2 linked regions of the Solitalea lacus genome follow. The protein of the gene in region 1 interacts with the protein of each later gene in a pairwise test. Links are inferred from orthologs where the notes say so. Each region holds a gene or a part of one and is shown on either strand. Other genes may lie near its edges.

Region 1 (11,467 bases):
CGAAGGGTTTGGAGATAATTTATTCCGCGATTGGCGTTACAACAGTGAGGGCCAGCCAAAGGCTGATTTCGTTTTGAATGACGCTCGTTATAGTGGTAAAATTTTAGTAGCAGGCAGAAATTTTGGTTGTGGTTCTAGCCGTGAACATGCAGCATGGTCAATTCATGACTACGGCTTTAAAGTAGTAGTATCAAGTTTCTTTGCAGATATCTTTAAAGGCAATGCGTTAAACAATTTCTTACTGCCGGTTCAGGTTACTGAAGAGTTTTTACAAGAAATTTTAGCTGCTATAATTGCCGATCCAGCAACCGAACTAAAAATAGATCTGAAAACCCAATCCATTGAATTGGTAAACACAGGCAAATCAGAGAATTTCGTAATAGACGGATACAAAAAAATGTGCCTCCTTAACGGTTTTGACGATATTGATTACTTGCTTTCTCTTAAAGACAGGATTGAAGCCTTCGAGCACCAAGCTGTTAAATTTTAAACAAGCATCATCATAAGGTTAATTGATAGGCCGGGGAGAAGCCCCGGCCGCCCTTAGGGGTAACCTTTTAGATATATAAGAAGAAATACTCTTCATACATATAACTTTAATTCAATTACATAGTCCCCAACAGGGGATTTTTAAGTTTATGAACAAGAAAATAGCTGTACTTTCCGGCGACGGGATTGGACCAGAGGTTGTAGCACAAGCCATTAAGGTGTTAGATGCCATCGCAAAAAAATTCAATCACACATTTGAATATTCTGAAGCGCTTGCAGGTGCCATTGCAATAGATAAAACAGGCAATCCGATGCCTGATGAAACACTAAAAATCTGTTTAGATTCTGATGCAATTTTGTTTGGAGCCATTGGCGATCCGAAATACGACAATGACCCGAACGCAAAAGTTCGTCCGGAGCAAGGTTTATTAAAGATTCGTAAAGAAATGGGGTTATTCTGTAATATTCGCCCGGTAACTACTTACGATTCATTAATTAGTAAATCACCTTTAAAAGAAGACCGTATTAAAGGAGCAGATCTGGTTGTGTACCGTGAATTAACCGGTGGAATTTACTTTGGAGATAAAGGTCGCAAAGGCGATGGGTCAATTGCTTATGATAACTGCGAGTACTCAGTTGAAGAAATTGAGCGCATTGCCAAATTAGCATTTGAAGCAGCCCAAGCTCGTCGTAAGAAACTAACATTAGTTGATAAAGCTAATGTTTTAGAGACTTCTAGATTATGGAGAGATGTGGTAAAGAAAATGGCTCCACAATACGCTGATGTTGAAGTGGATTTTTTATTTGTTGATAATGCAGCAATGCAAATGATTGTATACCCAACACAATTTGATGTTATTTTAACTGAGAACATGTTTGGGGACATTATTTCAGATGAGGCGAGTGTTATAACGGGTTCACTTGGCTTATTGGCATCGGCATCAATTGGAGCCCAAACCGCCATGTTTGAACCTTGTCATGGCTCTTACCCACAAGCAGCAGGCAAGAACATTGCTAATCCGGCTGCAACCATTTTATCGGCTGCAATGATGTTGGATTATTTTAAACTTTTTGAAGAAGCTAATTTGATTCGGGAGGCGGTACAGTACTCAATCGATAAAGGTTTGTCAACTGTTGATGTTAACCCGGAAAATCCGCAAAGCACCTCTTCTGTTGGAAATATTATTTCTGCTTATATTTCTGAAGCAACTGTTACTGCATAAAATTTTTCAATTTTAGTAGTTTAATCCTGCCATTCAACCGTGGCAGGATTTTTTTTTGATAACCTTTCATTTCTCTGTAACGAAACTTTAGTTTGATATACTTACTGGTAGTCAAACTTAAATCAGTTTATAAAATGAAAACATCACGATCTGCCATTTCGCCTGCAGGCTTCCTTCTATTAATTCTAGGTGTAACCTGTTTTGATCAACATACAGTTATGAAATACACTTTTCTTATTCTGTCGATTATTCTCATAATAGGGCGGATATTTCTTACATTAAGAACAAAAAAAACAATCGAATTGTTAACTGTTCATAATCCACCAATTGGATAATTAAGTATGCTACAAGGAATATAATTCATATAAAATAAGAAGCGCAAGAGTTGAACTTTTGCGCTTCTTATTTTATTAAATATTTCTTGTTATCTTCTTCCTTTTTTCTTGACTGGAAACTTCATCTTATAATCCGTTTTAATGTTTCCTTTAGAAATAGCATCCAAACGGCCTCTCAACATAGCTTTTTTTAACGGATTCAGATAATCGGTAAATAATTTACCCTCAATGTGATCGTATTCATGCTGAATTACACGTGCTGCAATTCCCGAATAGTCTTCAATATGCTCATCCCAATTCTCATCATAATACTTAATCTTGATATTTGCCGGGCGCATCACGTCTTCCCTAATATCCGGAATGCTTAAACATCCCTCTGTAAAAGCCCATTTTTCACCAGTCTGTTCAAGCATTTCTGCATTAATAAACACCCGTTTAAACCCTTTTAGCTCTTTTGATTCTGCTTCACTTACCTCATCATCGTCATCATCTCCAAATGGTTTTGCATCAATAACAAATAAACGGATTGAAAGACCAATCTGAGGAGCAGCAATACCCACACCACTGGCATTATACATGGTTTCAAACATATTGTTAATTAAACCTGATAAATCAGGGTAATCCTTATCAATAGGTTGTGCTTTTTTTAATAATACAGGATCGCCATAGGCGGTAATTGGTAATATCATCTATTTAGTACTTATAAGTCGTGTTGAATTTGGTTGTGTGTGTAGAAATTCAACAAACCGCAAAAGTACAAAAAACCGTCGTGATTTTTTTCCGTGCTTTTAGAACCCAAACGATCGCTTTTCCATATACGATTGCAGGATAATGACCGCACTTACAGTATCTATTAATTCTTTTTTTTGCCTGACGTTTTTCTTCAAGCCACTTTGGGCAATACTTTGACTGGCCATTTTGGAGGTAAACCGTTCATCCATTCGCTCAATCGGAATCTGCGGAAATTGTTTTTTTAAAAGATTAATGAACGCTTCAACGTGTCGAGCTGATTCTGAGGGTGAGCTATCCATTTGCTTCGGCTCTCCGACAATGAAAGTTTCTATTTGTTCGGTCAGCAAGTAATTCTTCAAAAATTCAACCACATCTTTTGGGTGAATTGTTGTTAATGCAGTAGAAATAATTTGCAAAGGATCCGTTACCGCAATACCCAAACGCTTGGTACCAAAATCAAAAGCCATCAATCGTGCCATAAGCCAAAATTTAATGCAAAGGTGTAAATTGTAGCGCATAATTAAGAGTGTTTGCATTAATTAGTATTGCATTAAAATATTTTAGAACTTTACAGCATGCTGTTTAAAGACATTGAAGGCAATAAAGAGGTTAAAGAACAATTAATTAGATCGGTAAAGGAAAACCGGATTAGCCATGCACAATTATTTTTGGGTCCTGAAGGCTCAGGCGCTATGTCCTTGGCTATTGCTTATGCGCAATATATTGCCTGCGAAAATAAGCTTGATGATGATTCCTGCGGGCAATGTTCCTCTTGCCGTAAATACCAAAAGTTCATTCACCCAGATCTGCATTTCTCATACCCGTTTATTGCCAGTAAAACGAACAAGGTTGAAACCAGCATTGATGTAATTGAGGAATGGCGCAAGGCTTTATCAGCCGACAATTACCTTTCTTTGAATGCTTGGTTAAAATACCTTGAAGTCGAAAACAAGCAACCTAACATTCCTATTGCCGAATGCCATGCTATCATTCAAAAGTTAAGTTTAAAGCCTTTTGAGTCAGAATTTAAGGTACTAATTATGTGGTTGCCTGAGTTCTTGGGTAATGAGGGAAACTCATTACTGAAAATTATTGAAGAGCCTGCACATAAAACCCTGTTCTTATTAGTAGCCGAAAACCGTGACAAGATGCTGAATACTATTCTTTCGCGAACACAACTTATTAAAATCAATAAGCTAAGCAATAAGGACATTCAACAGCACTTTATAGATAACCACCAGAGCGACTCGGCACAAGCGAATCGTATTGCTTATTTATCAAATGGCAACATGGCTACAGCCTACTCGATTTTCAATGAGGAAGAAAACAAGGAAACCGGCAGTTTCGCCGATTGGATGCGCTTATGTTATACTGGCAACGGAACCGGAATTGTAAAATGGGTAGAAGATTTTGCCAAAATTGGGCGCGAACGTCAAAAAAACTTCATCCGCTATGGATTGAACATTATTCGTGATTGTTTGTTATATGGAGACGGGGCCAAGGAAATGATTTATTTAGAGGGTGAGGAGCTCGACTTCGTTAGCAAGTTCTCAGCGTTGGTAGGCATTCAAAAAGGCGAAAAGTTGATAAAATGCTTTGAAGAAGCAATCTATCATGTTGAAAGAAATGCTAACCCTAAAATTTTATTTTTAGATGTATCTTTGCAAATTAATCGTTATTTGCGAAGTTAAATTTTTAGATTTTCATAATCTGTTTGGGTATAAATTTCCCAAACAGATTATTCATTATATAAATTATGGGATGTAGTACCTGTTCAACCGGAGGATGCACACCGGCCGGATGCAAAAGCAATGGTTCGTGCTTAACCGATGGAGGATGTAGTAAGCTTGATGTTTACGATTGGCTGGCCGACATGGACCTGCCATCACACTATAAACCATTTAACATTGTTGAAGTAAAATTTAAAGGCTCACGTAAAGATTTTTACTTGAATCCTAGTAACTTTTACCTCGAAATGGGAGAAATGGTAGCCGTTGAAGGTAATCAGGGAGGATATGACCTGGGACATGTTTCCCTTACTGGAGAACTGGTTCGTATGCAGATGAAAAAGAAAGGGGTAAAAGACAGCGCCGAATTCAAAAAAATCATCCGTAAAGCTAACCAATCTGATATTGATAAGTGGAAATTAGCCAAAGGTCTTGAGTATGAAACTATGCACAAGGCTCGTACCTTGGCCCTTGAACTCGGCCTTAAAATGAAGCTAAGTGATGTTGATTATCAAGGCGATAAAACCAAAGCCACTTTTTACTATACGGCTGATGACCGTGTGGACTTCCGTGAGTTAATTAAGCGTATGGCCGAGGCCTTTAAAATTCGCATTGAAATGCGTCAAATAGGTATGCGCCAAGAAGCTAGTCGCCTAGGAGGAATCGGCTCCTGCGGTCGTGAACTATGCTGCTCAACCTGGCTTACAGATTTTCGTACTGTTTCAACAGCTGCAGCCCGCTATCAGAATCTTTCCCTTAACACGCTTAAACTGGCAGGTCAATGTGGTAAGCTAAAATGTTGCTTAAACTATGAACTTGATACTTACATTGACGCCCTTAAAGATATTCCGGAAAATGTAACTGGCTTACAAACCGAGAGAGGATTTGCCCGATTACAAAAAACCGACATTTTTAAACGTATCATGTGGTTTAGCTATGAGGGTGTAACTGACTGGATTCCATTGGAAGTTGGTAAGGTAAAAGAAATTTTAGCCTCAAACGCCAAAGGCCAAAAGTCTGTTGACCTTAAAGCAGTTGAATATACCACTACAACAACAGGAGTAAAAGATGTTGCATTTGACTTTGAAAATGTTGTTGGGCAAGATTCATTAACTCGTCTCGACGAGAAAAATAAGAAAAAGAAGAAAAAGAAAAAATCAAAAGGTGATTCAAACGCTCCTCGTCAGGAGGCTCGTGAGCAACAACCAGTTCAGGAACGTCAACAGCAAGGAGGTGGAAAGCCGCAACAACAAAGTCGTCAGCAGCAGTCCAACAATCCACAACAACGCAGCTCAAAACAAGGAGAAGGACCTAATCGTCCACAACAAGGAGGGGGTAATAAAAACCAACAGCGCCGTCCTAACCAACAACGGAATAATCAAAAACCAACTAACAACAATAATTCAACCAAGCAATAAATGTTTCGTTCAAAACTATTGTTTAGCAGCCTTTTGGCTATTATATTAAGTTCACTGTTATACTCCTGCACTGATAGTGCTGTTTATAATAACACTCTAACCATAGATCCTAAAGGCTGGTTTTCAAATGACAAAGCCGTATATGATGTTAAACTTGATCAGACGGGCAAGTATTCACTTTATTTGAACCTAAGGCATACAGATGATTATAAATATTCGAATATTTTTTTCAGGCTGTATGTAAAAAACCCTGATGGGAAGATGCAAACCACCCGTATTGTTGAGGTTAAATTAGCTGAGAATGACGGTAAATGGCTGGGTTCAGGTACAGGGAAACTACTAGCGAAAAAAATATTTATAACCAACGGGATTGACTTCTCTAAACCTGGTCAATATCGGATTGAATTGGAGCAATTCATGCGTGATGATCCGTTAAAAGAGATATCTGATGTGGGCATTCAATTATTCAAAAATTAAACACCCAACCACATCCGGTTAACAATCTCTTTGAAATTGTGTTTTGAAGAAAGGGTTCCAACAAGGCTGTGATTGTTGACCAATCTTGATTCAACAAATGCCTCTGCAACATACTCAGGTGAATAACGAGTCAATAATGATGCTTGTAATAGCTTCGCCATGTGCTCAACTAATGTTCTACTTTCAGCTTCATTATTTTCCAATAGTGAAGCTGAACTTTTTTTAACAAAGTCCCTAATAAATTTATCTAACAGAGGATTTATTCCTAAAGCCAACTCCAACTCTGAAATAACACTTTTCAATGAATTGGATTGAGTTTGCATTGCACGAATAACATCGAGGCAAATAACATTGCCTGAACCTTCCCAAACTGCATTCAAAGGAGCCTCTCTGTAAAGACGAGGCAAGATAGATTCTTCAATAAAGCCAGCTCCACCTAAACATTCCAAGGCTTCATATACCATTGCTGGTGTTCGTTTACAAATCCAGAATTTCGCGATAGGTGTAACAATACGTTTAAAGACCTCTTCCTGCTCTGATTTATTTTCATTATCAAATGCTAAGGCCAATCGCATAGCTAATTGAGTGGCTGCTTCGGTTTCGAGACATAAATCGGCTAATACATTGAGCATAATAGGCTGATTAATCAACTTTTTGCCAAACGCCGAGCGATTTTGACAATGGTGTATTGCCTGAACTGTAGCCTGATGCAGTAACCCCGTTGAGCCTATAGCACAATCTAAGCGAGTATGATTTACCATTTCAATTATAGTGGCCACCCCACGACCTTCCTCGCCTAATAAAACCGCGTAAGCATCAGTAAACTCAATTTCTCCTGAAGCATTGGATCTGTTGCCCAGCTTGTCTTTCAAGCGTTGTATAGAGTAATTGTTAAGCTGACCATCAGGAGTATATCGAGGCATAAAAAAACACGACAAACCTTTAGGAGCCTGAGCCAGCACCAGAAATGCATCCACCATTGGAGCTGAACAAAACCACTTATGCCCAGTCAAAAGAAAGTCCGTATCATTTATTGATTTAGCCCATGAAGTATTAGCCCTTACATCCGAACCACCTTGTTTTTCAGTCATGGCCATCCCACACAAAACACCATTTTTTTTATCAAATGGCAAATATCGGGCATCATACTCATTGCTCAATAGTTTACCCAACCAATCTTTTAAAGCTTTCGGAGCCTGTTTATTCAGCACAGGATAAATAGAGAAAGTCATTGAAATAGGACATAGATGACCAAACTCAACCTCCGAAGCCATCATCATAAGTGCAGCCCTAACACTATGACAATATGGCTGTTGGTCAACCCAAGGCAGGTTATGCAAGCGATTAGCCATTGCCAAATGCATAAGTTCATGCCAAGAGGGATGAAAATCAACCTCATTAATTCGGAAACCAAATCGATTAAAAGCTTTTAGAGCAGGAGTGAATTGGTTTGCCAGAAAGCCCCATTGTATTACTTTCGAACTTCCCATTTGTGCACCGAATTTAGTTAGTTGAAGATGAGCCCAGGACGCATTAAACTGCTCAACACAACCCTTCAGAATTGGGTTGGTTAAATAGAGATTATAATCTTCCAATGGAGGAGGCTGGTTAAACACATCATGGGTTTTATAACCCTCTATCATTTTCCTTTCAATATTCACTTTCTTATGATTTAAAATCCTTCCAGAATCATTCCTAATCTATTAATATTAAGCAGATTATCAAAGTAAATTAGAATAACAGAAGCACACATAACATTAACTATCATTCTTGTTTTTTTAATAATAGTTAGGATAATCAATCCGAAAACAATTACTTTAGGACCATAAACTATTAAACCATCTATTTAAAATGCTAAGCTTAAAATCTCTTTCCCAAAAAGGTTCAGTGTTGGGCGTTTTGGCAATCAGTACTTGTTTGCTATGTTCATCTTTTACTACTAATGTTATTAATAGTAATGCCCTAATTGTTGTCAACCATACTGAATCGCAACAACAGAGCGACGATGATGTATACCTTTATGTAGAAAACCCGCCAAGATTTCCAGGAGGCAACACTGCATTGGTGAACTTCATCAACAGAAACCTTCAATATCCACAGCGAGCATTGGAAAAAAACACTCAAGGAAGAGTTTCTGTATCATTTGTAGTTAGAAAAGACGGAACTCTAACTGATATTAGAGTCATAAAAAAACTAAAAGACGGTTTATCTGAAGAAGCTGTCCGAATAATTAAAGCGATGCCTAGATGGACACCTGCTGTACATTATGGTAAAAGAGTGAATGCTAAATACACACTTCCAATTGACTTTAAATTAAAAATGAGCTAAAAAAGCAACGGCAGTTTACAAAGTAGACTGCCGTTCTTTATTTTACCAAATCCAATCTGATTATTTAAGGCTTATTCAATTTGATTATAAGCTTTCTAATTCTTGTCTGAAATCGTATTGTAAGTCCTCATGCAACTTATCAATAGCTTTGTTTATATTTTTAAGCTGTTGCTGATATAAATTGAATAAAGCTGTACTTGATCCTATTTTAATCCCCGAATGTTTTAATGTCTTACAAAAATGTATTAACAACTCCGCCTCAGTTTGCTTATCGCCTGAATATTTAATATACTTTTTAGTTATTCTTAATGTTTTTCGAATTGATTTAAGCGACAGGTAAATGTTAGATTTGGTTATTCCGGCAAAGTACTCATCAATTTCCTGTTTAACTGATTCAATATATGCTGGTTCATTATCCGCTTCAAACAACAAATAGGTCAACAGCTCCTTATTTTCCTTTTTGTATTTGGCAATTCTCAAACAAATGGCAGTAAGCTGTACCGGCGATAATTCGACTAGTTCTTTTTTAAGTTCATTAAGCGAGGCTGCTTTCATTGACGAAAATTAATCAACTTTTTAATTATATATCGAACTTGATACCTTGAGCAAGCGGCAGGTCTGTCCCGTAATTAATCGTATTAGTTTGTCGACGCATATATACTTTCCATGCGTCAGAGCCTGATTCCCTTCCTCCACCGGTTTCCTTCTCACCTCCAAAAGCTCCTCCAATTTCTGCACCCGAAGTTCCAATATTCACGTTTGCAATGCCGCAATCTGAACCCGCATGCGACAGGAACTTTTCTGCTTCCCGCAAATTAGTTGTCATTATTGCAGATGAAAGTCCCTGAGGCACCCCATTCTGAAGCGCAAGGGCTTCATCAATGGTTTTATATTTCATCAAATAAAGTATTGGAGCAAAAGTTTCATGTTGCACTATTTCAAAGTGATTTGACGCCTCAAAAATCACAGGCTTTACATAGCACCCCGATTCGTAACCGTTTCCGCTCAAAACACCACCTTCTATCAACAAGGTTGCTCCTTCGGCTTTTGCTTTTTCAATGGCCTTAAGGTAGTTTTCTACGGCTAGCTTATCAATCAACGGACCAACATGGTTGTTTTCATTCAAAGGATTACCAATTCGTAACTGGGGGTAAGCACTAACCAATTTTGCCCTAAATGCCTCATAAACTGATTCATGAATAATCAGTCGGCGTGTTGAAGTACAACGTTGACCGGCAGTTCCAACAGCTCCAAATACCACACCGGGAAGAGCCATATTCAGATCGGCATGCTCTGAAATAATGATGGCGTTATTTCCACCAAGTTCTAATAAACTTCTCCCTAAACGTCTTCCTACTGCTTCCCCAACAGCTTTGCCCATACGAGTTGACCCTGTTGCCGATACTAATGGCACACGAGTATCATTGGCCATCAATGATCCAATTTCTCTGTCGCCAATAACGAGGCAGGAGACCCCTTCTTCAATGCCATTATCGTTTAAAATTTTAGCAATAATCTTTTGACAGGCTATAGCTGTCAAAGGTGTCTTTTCTGAGGGTTTCCATATACAAACATCTCCACAAACCAAAGCCAATGCCGCATTCCAAGCCCAAACCGCTACAGGGAAATTAAATGCAGAAATAATACCCACCACTCCCAACGGATGGTATTGCTCATACATGCGGTGACGAGCCCGCTCAGAATGCATAGTTAATCCGTATAACTGGCGTGAAAGGCCAACTGCAAAATCGCAGATATCTATCATTTCTTGCACTTCTCCCAAACCTTCCTGAAGACTTTTACCCATTTCATAAGAAACCAAAGATCCTAATGACTGCTTTTTCAACCTTAACTCTTCTCCAAACTGACGTACAATTTCTCCACGTTTAGGAGCCGGCAATAAACGCCAGCTCAGAAATGCTTTTTGAGCTGCTTTAATTACATAATCGTAGTTTTCAGCATTGGCAAATGAAACTTTAGCAATGGCTTTACCATCAACAGGAGAATAAATGGTTTTGGATTCAGCATCTGCATCCGCTCCCCAGGTTAAGCCTGTACTCCAGGCTAAATTATCTTGTTCGATATTCAGTTCTTGCAGAACTGAAGGGATATTTATAGTGTTCATAATTTGAATTGGTATAAGATAAAAATAGAAAAAGGAGTTGAATTGAAGAGCTTCAAAGACGTTTATTCATCAATAAAATAGAGCATTTCACTTATCTTTGCTGCATGAAAATTTTAATGGTGTGTTTGGGGAACATTTGCCGCTCTCCAATGGCAGAAGGCATTATGCGTGATTTAATTGAAAAGAACAGACTTAGCTGGCAGGTAGACTCATGCGGAACTGGTGACTGGCACGTTGGCGAAGCTCCCGATCGAAGGGCACAAAGAACCACCCAAAGTTTTGGAATCGATATTAGCGATTTACGTGCTCGTCAATTTTCGATTACTGACTTTGATTTATTTGACCGTATTTTCGTAATGGACCAGTCGAATTACAAAAATGTTCTTAGGATGGCTCGCAATAATAACGATAAAGAAAAGGTGGATTTATTACTAAATATCTCAATCCCAGGACAAAATTGCGAGGTCGCTGATCCATGGTATGATGAATCTCTTTTTATCCCTGTATTTAAGCAGATTGAAGATGCCTGTAATGAAATTATTAAAATACAAGTAGGCGCTAGAAATTAAAATATTTCATTTCCTGCTGAAATTTAAAATTAACCTAATTTTAC
Region 2 (11,151 bases), 400 kb from region 1 along the record:
AAAATAATACGCAGAAGTATAAAACAAACAGGCTATTAATGGCAATGGCTATCCCCATGGTTTGAAATATAAGCGCATCAATCCTGGTTGAAATGTTAAAATGCGACATTACACCACGCCCTGCTTGCGTAAAAATTGCAAATATCTCAATAAGAAACACAATCACTGCTGTATAGGTATATACTCTTACGGTCCGTTTATCGGGCAAATAATAAGTTAACCAAGCCATTGTAAACATGTTGATGGCTATTGAGATAGCAAATTTGCTGGGTTTAACCCAAACGTTAATACCCAATAGCTGTCTATGATCAAATAATGAGGTTAATAGGGCTAAGAAAAAAAGCAGGACGTAAAAGAGTCCCCACAGGTAAAGTGTTCTGTTTCGATGATTAATCTCGCCTAAGAAATTAACAATGATCATTCGGCAATCTCAATTATTTTAGGAGCAGTGGTTTTTTGTTTAATGGCATTGGTAATGTAGTAAATTAAAAAGCCAATTGGTCCTAATATAAATGTAAGTAATTGGCACAAAATCAATAATGGTCCGTTGAAATTATTTTTCAGAGCATGTTCGGTTATAAGCAAACCAATAATTAAGTCAAAAGCTAAGTAATGAATCCATCCGCCTAACAGTAAGCTTCTATTTTCAAATAGCGAGGCCACGCTATCTAGTGTGGAGAACGAGTTCATACTAAATTTATCAAAATTTAAAATGATAATACTTAGATATGCAATGGAAAATAAAATTACTATGAAGTTGAAAACTAAAATTGCAGTTTGTTTCCATTTGGGAACTACTATTAACATAATCCAGCCTATTAAAGCCAAAGTACTCGCAATTTGAAATATAGAAGATAAATCCATAGAGTTCTTTATTGTGTGTCGGTTTTTTTTCTGAACAAAGGTTTATAACTCCCCGATTTGGCAGGGCTAGCTTCGGTGCTTGTCTCTGCCGGAGATGCATTTTCTTTTTCAACTATTTCAGGAACAGGTTTGCTCTCTTCTTTTAAGCTAAACTCTAAGCGGAGCTTATTGAACCAAAACTTTTTTGTGTGATCAAAGCTTTTTTCACTCATTTGTTCATAGTGGTATTTTAGCTCAGTATACACTTCAGGTCGTGCCGTTCTCAATGCGTCAAGATCTATTTTCTTCTTTAAAAAAAACTCTTCAAAAGTCATCTTCCGGAAATAAAAAGGTATGCAGTTGCAAAATAACAAATCAATATGGAAATAGGAATCTGAGTTCAGACGGTTTTAAATATTGAAAATAGATGGCCATCTGTTGGTTGTTTGTTGTTGAAAGCTGCTAACTGATTTTGTTATAAAAAAGGCCGGTTTCTAAGAAAACCGGCCCGTATAATGGGTCATTGATTAGCGAATGGATAATGCAAGTAATTGAAAAATTATCTGCTTTTTATATCGTATCGATTATTTTACTAACTCTGAGTGAGCTTTCAAATTGCTAATCATATCACTAGTCATAGCCGCTAAATCAAATTTATGGTTCCAGCCCCAGTCTTTGCGAGCATAGCTGTCATCAATGCTTTTTGGCCACGAGTCGGCAATTTGTTGACGAGGGTCGTTAGATCCATACGTTATCTGAAAATCAGGAATATGTTTTCTGATTTCATCTGCCAATTGTGCTGGAGTAAAGCTAGTTGCAGCAACGTTATAGCTCGAGCGGATTTTAACTTTTTCCGCTTCAGCTTCCATTAATGAAATGGTCGCATTAATAGCATCATCCATATACATCATCGGTAGCTCGGTATTCTCCGATAGGAAACATTCATAAGTGCCATGTTTCAATGCCTCATGGAAAATATGAACGGCATAGTCCGTAGTTCCACCTCCAGGTTGAGATTTCCAACTGATAAGGCCTGGGTAACGTAAGCCGCGAACATCCAAGCCGTACTTTTGGTGGTAATATTCGCACCAACGCTCTCCGGCTAATTTACTGATTCCGTAAACCGTATTAGGGTCCATGGCACAGTATTGAGGAGTATTCGTTTTTGGCGAATTAGGTCCGAAAACGGCAATTGAACTAGGCCAGTAAACTTTGTTGATCTTATATTCTAATGCATAATCAAGAATATTGATCAAGCCGTCCATGTTCAACTCCCAAGCACGTTTAGGACGCTGCTCTCCGGTTGCCGAAAGTAAAGCTGCTAAAAGATAAACCTGTGTGGGTTTATACTTCGTTAAAATGCTTTGCAAATTGTCTTTGTCAAGCACATCAGATATCTCAAACGGTCCGGCGTTTTTAAAGTCATAATCAGGTTCTTTAATGTCTGTGGCCACTACATTCGAAGCTCCGTAAATGCTTCTCAGGTTGGTCACTAACTCAGTGCCTATTTGTCCGTTAGAGCCAATAACTACAATCGTTTCAGTCTTCATATTCCTGAATTGGTTCTTTGCAAATGTAGCTTTTCAACCAATAGGTGAGAAGTAAATGAAAATCATTTTGTTAATAAGGTTTTATGCAGAATTTTTGATGCTTTAAAATTTTTTAACAATGTTTTATTAGGTGAAAAATGTGGTTGACCTACAGCATTATAGCTTGGATAAGAAGGCTTATTGACATGAACAAGGCATTTAATTTAGTTTTTTATCAAGAATTACTTTCTTTTTGTATGATTTTACTTTGCATGATGTGCTAAACGTTTCAATATAAATAATGTGTGGCTCCATGATCGCGGACAGCTATACTGGTTATTAGGGCTATACTATTTTTTCTGGGTTTTGCCTGTCCATCAAAAATCTTAATAGGGGTGGCACTTGTTTGGCAATACAGGGAGTGCCCTTTCTACAATTGGAATAAAATAATGCTAAAGGTTGGGTTAATTCCGATTGATCAACAATAAGGTAAATGCGTAATTGGTTAGAAGTTGAAGGATTAAAATTTAACTGTACGGAATATTTCCATAAGTGCTGACTGTTAAGTCATTAGGAATTGAAAGAATAGCGCTTTGAATAATCTATTTTTTTTATTTGCAATTATGAGGGATAATTTGAAAATTATTTACTAAAACAATTGTTTTATTATAAATTTGATTAAAAACGATCGTTTTGATAAAAATATTTCAATTGAGAGTGGGCGTTAAGGTTTAAAAATGTTATTAAAATACTGAAAATGTTTTTCATAATTGGTAATATTGCGGCTGATGATGTTGAGTAAAATATCAAGTTAAAATTAATTAAACAATAGTTAAATGAAAGTCGCAGTAGTTGGTGCTACCGGTTTGGTGGGCACGAAAATGTTACAAGTTTTGGCGGAAAGAAATTTCCCTATATCTGAATTGATTCCGGTTGCTTCTGAAAAGAGCGTTGGTAAGGAAATTGAGTATAAGGGTAAAAAGTTCAAGGTTGTTTCAATGGAAGATGCTATTGCGAAGAAGCCTGAGATCGCAATCTTTTCGGCTGGAGGTAGTACCTCTGCAGAGTTTGCTCCTAAATTTGCCGAAGTAGGAACTACCGTAATTGATAACTCATCAGCTTGGCGTATGGATCCAACCAAAAAACTGGTTGTTCCTGAGGTTAATGCAAATGTGTTAACAGCTGAAGATAAAATTATTGCCAACCCTAACTGTTCAACCATTCAAATGGTGGTAGCATTAAAGCCATTGCATGATAAATATAAAATCAATCGTGTTGTGGTTTCTACTTATCAGTCAGTTACCGGTACCGGTGTTAAAGCGGTTGACCAGTTGATGGAAGAGCGTCAAGGTATTAAAGACGGTGTTAAGGCTTATCCTTATGAAATTGACTTAAATGTAATTCCTCAAATTGATGTATTCCTTGAAAATGGTTACACTAAAGAGGAAATGAAAATGATAAAGGAAACGAACAAAATTATGGGCGATGACAGTATTAAAGTTACTGCCACTACTGTTCGTATTCCAGTAATGGGTGGTCACTCAGAGTCTGCCAACGTAGAGTTCGCAAATGATTTTGATTTGGAAGAAGTTAAACAATTGTTAGCAGCAGCTCCAGGGGTTGTTTTGGTTGATGATATTGCCAATTTAAAATATCCAATGCCTAAAGATGCACATGATAAAGATGATGTATTTGTAGGTCGTTTACGCAGGGATGAATCGCAGCCAAATACCTTAAATATGTGGATTGTTTCAGATAATCTTCGTAAAGGTGCAGCGACCAACGCAGTTCAGATTGCTGAATACTTGCTAAAAAGCGAATTGGTAAAAGCCAGTTCAAGCATTGAAGCATAGTTGAAATATTATTACAGTTATAAAGGCGTTAGAGCAATTGCTTTAACGCCTTTTTTCTGAAACCTGAAAAGCGTTAGCAAGTAAAAAATCGCCTATTTATGCTGGAGCCAACTCGAATGTCGTGCAACAACCTGCCATTCGTTATTTTTCTGAATCCAAACATCAGTGAGTAGAAAATCTCCACTCCAATCCTTGTTTTTGGCCCATGCCTCCTGATGAAACCAAATGTTTAATACAGCAGTTTTGTCATATACGCGAACCATCAATTGATCAAACCGAAAATCTTTGCAATCATAATGATGCATGGCTTTGTTTATCCAACCCTCTTTGTTTATCAGTTCGCCCGTAGATAAGGAGCTTGTTAAAGTAAACTCGTCGGCAATTAGTTTTCGGGCAGTAGCCTCATCTTTATTTTTCCAGGCATTCATCCATCTTGTTTCAAGGGCCATAAATTGCTGTTCCATAGCATTAGTGTTTAGTGACCGGTAATGATGCTTTCTTAAAAAGAGCTTTGGTTGATGAGGAAGCTCATGGAATATATGTAAGCTTCATTTTATCATGCGTTAACGATGAATACACAATAAAAACCTGGTTATCATGTTCAACCGCTATATAAAGATATTAATTTAAAGGAAAGTTCAAAGTTTTATTACCTTTTTAGCGATACTTTTAACTTTATTGTCAACATATATGTATGTATAATGTGTCGAGATATGTGCATTGACAATAAAAGCTTTTTTATGGATTGTTGAGCAACAGGTATAGGTATTAATTTAATCACAGTAATTGGGGCGGATAGTTCAGGGCTTTGCGGTTACGGCAAAGCCCTAGTAAGTAGTATACGTGAAAGCCTTTAAGGAATTTGCCAAAATATATTGGGGTTATTCGTTTTGTAGTTTGTAAAGATTGTTCCTGTTTCGCTATTTTTCTGCGATTCTTTATCAGGTTTTTGTTGATATGCATCTAGCGGTAATAATTCAACATAACTAACCTTTTTGCCATCTGCCCATGTCTCTGTGTTGTATTCACTAATTAAAGGACACTTAAATCGGTATAAATTTTTAGCCATGTAAGTATATAAATAATTATCCTTTGTAGTAGTTGACTTATTGTTCCAGTTTGCATCAGCATTAAGTAATAAAGGTTTGCCATACACAAGTCGTTCTCTTACTTCTTCAATACTTAATAAATCTCCATATTCGTTCATTACATAAGCATTATTTGTTGGATCGACCCAAATCCATTTCTTCTTTTCTTCAAGATAAACCATGTTGATTACATGACAATCAGCAAAAACTGAATCTTTAGGCATACACGTAACAAACCTTGATTTTATTCCTAAGGAAAGATAGCATTCATTTAAAACGGTTGCTAAGCCTCTGCAATTCAGGCCTCGTACTTCTTTTTTGCACTGGTTAATCATACTCAGTGCATTTTTTACAATAGGATTTTCATGATTCCCATCGTGTGGAATTAAATTATGTATCCAATGCAGCAGGTTCAATACTTTCAACGTTTCACTACCCTGACCAGCTATCGAATCCAATTTTAATTCCTTTCTTAAGGCTATCAGGTTTGGATTGTTTTTGTCCTGATATTGAAACTGAGGAATTGTTCGGGTGTCTTTTGTGTTGTATTTTTCTGCCGATTTCAACCTGTCTAAATAGCTTGGCTCATACTTTATTTGAGTAAAAGCTTTTACAGAATCATTGAGTAATATAACAAAATCGAACCTGGTGTCAGTTGTAACTTTTATAGTTATTGAGTCCCGGTCCGTGTAAAAAGTAACGTTTTCACCTTTCGATGATGTAGTATAAACATCCGGGTTAACCTTTGGTGAAATTGTCCAGGCGTTTTTTCGGAACTGGTTTCCATCACGAATGGAAACAGACGTTGATGTTGCTCTTATAACCTTAGTTTGTCCAAAAGTAAACTGTCCGATTATTAAAAAGGCTGTAAATAAAATAGTTGTCTTCTTCATAGTCATTCTATTAATATGTGGTATTTATTTAACATGATGCATAATGAGTCCCTAAGCAGAATTGTCTTTGGGTTTCCATTAAAAGGGGCCTTTAAATTTAAAATGGCTTAACATCTTCAATTTTATTGTTGGTAGAATCAGGAAACGCTTTCACTTGCTAAATTAGCTTTTTTGATCAGATTTTCTTGCTGGTTTCTTGGGGCTTTCTAAAGAATGATTGTACTGCTGAAACCTATAGATTTGCATAGTTTTACTAATTTGCTGATCAAAATACGCAGATGTTGGCAACATCATTATTGTCACTTATTTTTGTTCCGAATGGATAGGATCGATTTCTTTAGCATTGACCATATCTGGTTTACCATTTTAGGGTATCCCATGAGTCATATTGAATTTTGGGGTACCATTGCCGGAGCCTTAGCCGTGTGGTTGTCTTCTAAAGCCAATATTTGGAGTTGGCCGCTAGGGCTAATCAATGTGGTCCTGTTTTTCTTTATCTTCTATCAAATTCAATTATACCCTGATATGTTCTTGCAAGTGTTCTTTTTCATTACCAATGTTATTGGCTGGTGGACCTGGACTCACCCTAAACCTGAACAGTCTGATCATAGGCACGAACTGAAGGTTAGTTATACTCAAGCAAAGTTATTGTTAATGTTACTGGGCCTTGGACTGGGGGCTACCTATGCAATCGGTCACATGGCGCAAAATCTGCACAACTGGTTCCCAGTTATCTTTAAGCAGCCTAGCGCTTTCCCTTATCTCGATTCATTTGTTTTATCGTTCAGTATTATCGGCACATTTATGATGATAAGGAAAAAGATTGAATGCTGGATTTTATGGATAGCTGTAGATGTAATTTGTACCTATATTTATTATATAAAAGGAGTAAAACTTATTTCCATAGAGTACTTTGTCTTTTGCATTATTGCAGCGTTTGGTTACTGGTATTGGAATAAGGAATATAAATCCTATAAAGGTCAAGCAAGCGCTGTTATTAACTAAATTGTCTTTGGATAAAAAAGCATCATTACCAATAATAAAAATTTGTATTTACGGACCTGAAAGTACAGGGAAAAGTACTCTGGCCGCTTATTTAGCTGTGAAATTTGAATCGGTTTGCGTGCCGGAAATAGCTAGAGATTTTATCACTTCCAATGATTTTACCGTTGAAGATATTGTGGAAATTGGAAGAGCGCAAACCGAAGCGGTGTTAACCCAAAGTGCTACTGCAAATAAATTCTTGTTTTGTGATACTGATTTGATTACAACCCAAATTTATTCAGACTATTATTTAGGGGTGATACCTGAGGAACTTTATGAGCTTGAGAAAAAAGTAAGTTATGACCTTTATTTCCTTACAGATATTGACGTTCCCTGGGTGCCAGACGGCTTGCGTGGCTTATGGCATAACAGAGCTGAAATGTTTGAACGCTTTAAATCCGAACTGGACAAGCGAAACATTAAGTATTACCTTGTTCAAGGAAGTTTTCAGGAACGCCAGCAGTTTGCGGTGAATATAATCAGGGAGCTTTTTGACGAGGAGAATACATTATATATATGAATGATGAATAGTTTTTAAAGTTATTCATCACTCATAAATCAATAATCATTTATAAATAGCAGTCAGTAATAACGTTTTTATGATGTTTGGCATGACCAGCTATAATGTAGCCAAGGGCTAGAGCTGTACAAGGCTGACTACTGCTTATACCCTGACGAGTTAGCTCTTCTTCATCCATTGCGTTAAATAGGCTCAAAGTTGAATTTCTCACCGATTTAAACTCATCAACAAGGCTTTGTAATGTTCTTTTGCTAGTTTTTGCGTTTTCAATAAATTCATTTTCATCAAAGCTTGGCAATGGGGTAGTATCGTTTCTTGAGAAACGTAAAGCACGGTAACTGAAAATACGTTCTGCATCAGTGAGGTGAAGTAAAACTTCTTTTAGTGACCATTTGCCCTCAGCATAAGCAAAGTCTCCTTTGTTTTCAGGTAATGAATCAATAAAGTCAAATAATTCTTCAGTATTAGCCTGTAAAGCTTCTTTGACATTGTTGTGCTCAACAAGGTCTATGTAGTGTTCAAAGTAAAGTGCGTAGGTTCCTTCTTTCGGTCTCATGATAAGCGTTTAGTTATTCGCCAAAGATAAAGTTTGCCATGAGTATGACAAGCTAAAAAGCAAACAAAATGCGTAGTATTTGGTCAATATAATTAATTAATTTGCGTTTGATAGGATAGGACAGTTAAACACATTCAAATGATTTCAGTACTTACAGCCGTAACCGTTTTTTTGGTCATTCGCTTTTGTGTTACGTTGTTTAACTTTATTTCGAAACCCAAATTGTCAAGGTCGCCACGTCATTACAGCGACTTTGTTTCTATTCTAATTCCCGCCAGAAATGAGGGTGATTCGATTTTACCCGTTTTGGAGTCAATAAAAAATCAGGATTACCAGAATTATGAAGTGTTGATTTTGGATGATAATTCATCCGATAACACTTATGCATTAGCCGAGGCATTTGCTCAAACCGATAGCCGTTTTAGGGTTATCCGCGGAAATACATTGCCTCCAGATTGGCTTGGGAAAAACTATGCTTGTTACCAATTATCCAAAGAAGCCAAAGGTGATTATCTGTTATTTATTGATGCGAATGTAATGGTTCATAATCGTTTAATTGATAATGCCTTGTACAGAATTAAGGTTTTTAAATTGGGGTTATTGTCCTTACTGGTCAATCAAAAAATGCTTTCATTAGGCGAGCGATTGGTGGTCCCTTTGTTCAATTATGTCTTGCTAACCACTCTTCCTTTACGGTTAGTATCATTGACTAAGTCGCCTATTTTTTCTGCAGCCAGCGGTCAGTTTATGTTCTTTGATGCTCATAATTACCATCGTAATCAGTGGCATGAACAGGTAAAAACATTTCCAGCTGGCGAACTTGAGATAATGAAACTTTTAAAAGCAGCCCGTTACAAAGGTGAGGTATTACTTGCTGCTGGTTTTGCAGATTCCAGAACTTATACCTCTTATTCAAGTGGTATTTTGGGGTTCAGTAATAAATTGCTTGCCGGTTTTAGTTATAGCGTTATATGGCTTTTGGTTTTCTTATTATTGGTATTTTTTGGCTACAGCCTGCTATTGTTGTTACCACGGTATGAACTATTAGGTGTTGTGATTTTTTTGATCATAGGTATGCGCTACATGGTTTCACTTATGAGTCACCAAAATGTGGTACTTAATTTTCTGCTACATCCTTTCCAAATGATAACCTTGGTAATCATCAGTATACTTTCAATTCACATGTATTTAACCAAAACCATGATTTCCAAGGGACGCTATATTTTGCGTTAGGTAATTGTGAATAGTTTTATCTTTGCAAAAAAAATAATTCACTGCGATAATGCTCAATTTAAAAGTTGATATAGATAAGGAATCAGGTTTTTGTTTCGGGGTGGTTTATGCCATTGATATGGCGGAAGAAATTCTTGATGAGCAAGGTTATCTGTATTGCTTGGGAGATATTGTGCACAACGATGAAGAAGTAGCTCGTTTAAAAGCCAAAGGCTTGCGTATTATAGATCATGAGCGTTTAAAAGAGTTGCAAAATGAAAAAGTGCTGATCAGGGCACATGGAGAAGCACCGGAAACTTACCGATTGGCTGTAGAAAATAACATCCAATTGATTGATGCCTCATGTCCGGTTGTGCTTAAATTGCAGAATCGCATTAAAAATACACATGACAGTAATGAGCCTATTCTGATTTACGGCAAACATGGGCACGCTGAAGTGATCGGTTTGCATGGTCAAACAGATGGCAAGGCATTAGTGTTTCAGGATATTTCTGAATTGGATGGGGTGGAGCTTCCCAAAAAGTTTTCTTTATATAGTCAAACAACCAAGAGTACCGATAACTTTTATAAGATAAAGGATGAATTGCTTGCCCGTGGTTATGAGGTGAAAGCCAATGACACGATTTGTCGTCAGGTGTCAAACCGAGATAAAGACCTCCCTGAATTTGCTTCGAAGTATGATAAAGTGGTGTTTGTTTCTGGTAAGAAATCGTCAAATGGGAAGGTTTTGTTTGAAGTTTGTCGAAAAACTAATCCTAATACGTTTTTTATCTCCTCAGTTGAAGAAATTGATGCATCATTGTTCACTCAAAATGACAAAGTAGGAATAGCGGGGGCTACATCAACTCCAATGTGGTTAATGGAAGATGTAAAGAAAGCACTTGAGGCGTTATAATGTTTCAGGTGTAAAGAAAAAATAATGAAGATGAGAACGAATGCAATGGTTATCAGTTCTCATCTTTGATTTTTTATCCAACTTATGAACCAGTTAAAACGTTTACTTATCCTAGTTTTAATTTTTACACTCGCTCAAAATACATTTGCTCAAAAGGGCATAATAAAGGGTGTCGTAACTGATGTGTTTTCGAATGAATCTTTAGCAGGGGTAACCCTTCTGATTCAAAAAACAAATAAAGTTACCGTTACAGATAGTATTGGGAGGTTTACTCTTGATAAGCTTACCCCCGGATTTTACAATATTTCAGTTACCTATATTGGTTATAAACCAAAAACAATTCATGAAATTCAAGTTACCAATGCCAAGGCAACCATTGTAAATATCACTTTAGAGACCGATGCCAAAAGTTTAGGAGAAGTGGAGGTTCGCTCTAGTTCTTATAAGTCTGAAGAAACGCCGTTGTCGTTAAGAACGATTGGGGTTGCTGAAATTAAGCGTAATCCGGGTGGGAATCGAGATATTTCCAAGGTGGTACAATCTTTACCAGGCGTGGCCCAACCGGTGAGCTTTAGAAATGATATAATTATTAGGGGAGGCGCTCCAAATGAGAATCGATTTTTCTTGGATGATATTGAAATCCCAAACTTAAACCACTTTACCACTCAAGGTTCATCAGGTGGTCCAGTAGGGATGA

Evidence for each region.
Region 2: the proteins of def (region 1) and L2B55_RS04355 interact in binary tests that used the Escherichia coli proteins (3 or more experiments, as listed by UniProt). The link is inferred for Solitalea lacus from one-to-one orthologs.

What each region holds. Positions count from the first base shown.
Region 1 is NZ_CP091740.1:609,828-621,294, reverse strand. Bases 937-3,715 are described here. They hold def (peptide deformylase), read right to left. Parts: upstream 2,737-3,715; coding sequence 2,137-2,736; downstream 937-2,136. Other genes in these bases: L2B55_RS02590 (DNA polymerase III subunit), read left to right, coding at 3,355-3,715; ruvX (Holliday junction resolvase RuvX), read right to left, coding at 2,836-3,258; L2B55_RS02605 (hypothetical protein), read left to right, coding at 1,847-2,047; leuB (3-isopropylmalate dehydrogenase), read left to right, coding at 937-1,712. Also shown: leuD (3-isopropylmalate dehydratase small subunit), read left to right, coding at 1-490; more of leuB, read left to right, coding at 639-936; more of L2B55_RS02590, read left to right, coding at 3,716-4,470; L2B55_RS02585 (PSP1 domain-containing protein), read left to right, coding at 4,536-5,924; L2B55_RS02580 (gliding motility lipoprotein GldH), read left to right, coding at 5,925-6,401; L2B55_RS02575 (isovaleryl-CoA dehydrogenase), read right to left, coding at 6,398-8,062; L2B55_RS02570 (energy transducer TonB), read left to right, coding at 8,253-8,729; L2B55_RS02565 (hypothetical protein), read right to left, coding at 8,814-9,284; amaB (L-piperidine-6-carboxylate dehydrogenase), read right to left, coding at 9,310-10,854; L2B55_RS02555 (low molecular weight protein-tyrosine-phosphatase), read left to right, coding at 10,959-11,423. UniProt on the Escherichia coli protein: Removes the formyl group from the N-terminal Met of newly synthesized proteins. Requires at least a dipeptide for an efficient rate of reaction. N-terminal L-methionine is a prerequisite for activity but the enzyme has broad specificity at other positions.
Region 2 is NZ_CP091740.1:1,015,046-1,026,196, forward strand. The notes cover bases 2,434-5,216. They hold L2B55_RS04355 (aspartate-semialdehyde dehydrogenase), read left to right. Parts: upstream 2,434-3,208; coding sequence 3,209-4,225; downstream 4,226-5,216. Other genes in these bases: L2B55_RS04360 (nuclear transport factor 2 family protein), read right to left, coding at 4,318-4,689; L2B55_RS04365 (transglutaminase domain-containing protein), read right to left, coding at 5,079-5,216. Outside these bases: L2B55_RS04335 (hypothetical protein), read right to left, coding at 1-421; L2B55_RS04340 (ABA4-like family protein), read right to left, coding at 418-864; L2B55_RS04345 (hypothetical protein), read right to left, coding at 873-1,178; L2B55_RS04350 (NAD-dependent epimerase/dehydratase family protein), read right to left, coding at 1,428-2,393; more of L2B55_RS04365, read right to left, coding at 5,217-6,206; nicotinamide riboside transporter PnuC, read left to right, coding at 6,525-7,211; L2B55_RS04375 (AAA family ATPase), read left to right, coding at 7,219-7,770; L2B55_RS04380 (DinB family protein), read right to left, coding at 7,820-8,326; L2B55_RS04385 (glycosyltransferase family 2 protein), read left to right, coding at 8,465-9,559; L2B55_RS04390 (4-hydroxy-3-methylbut-2-enyl diphosphate reductase), read left to right, coding at 9,609-10,454; L2B55_RS04395 (TonB-dependent receptor), read left to right, coding at 10,539-11,151.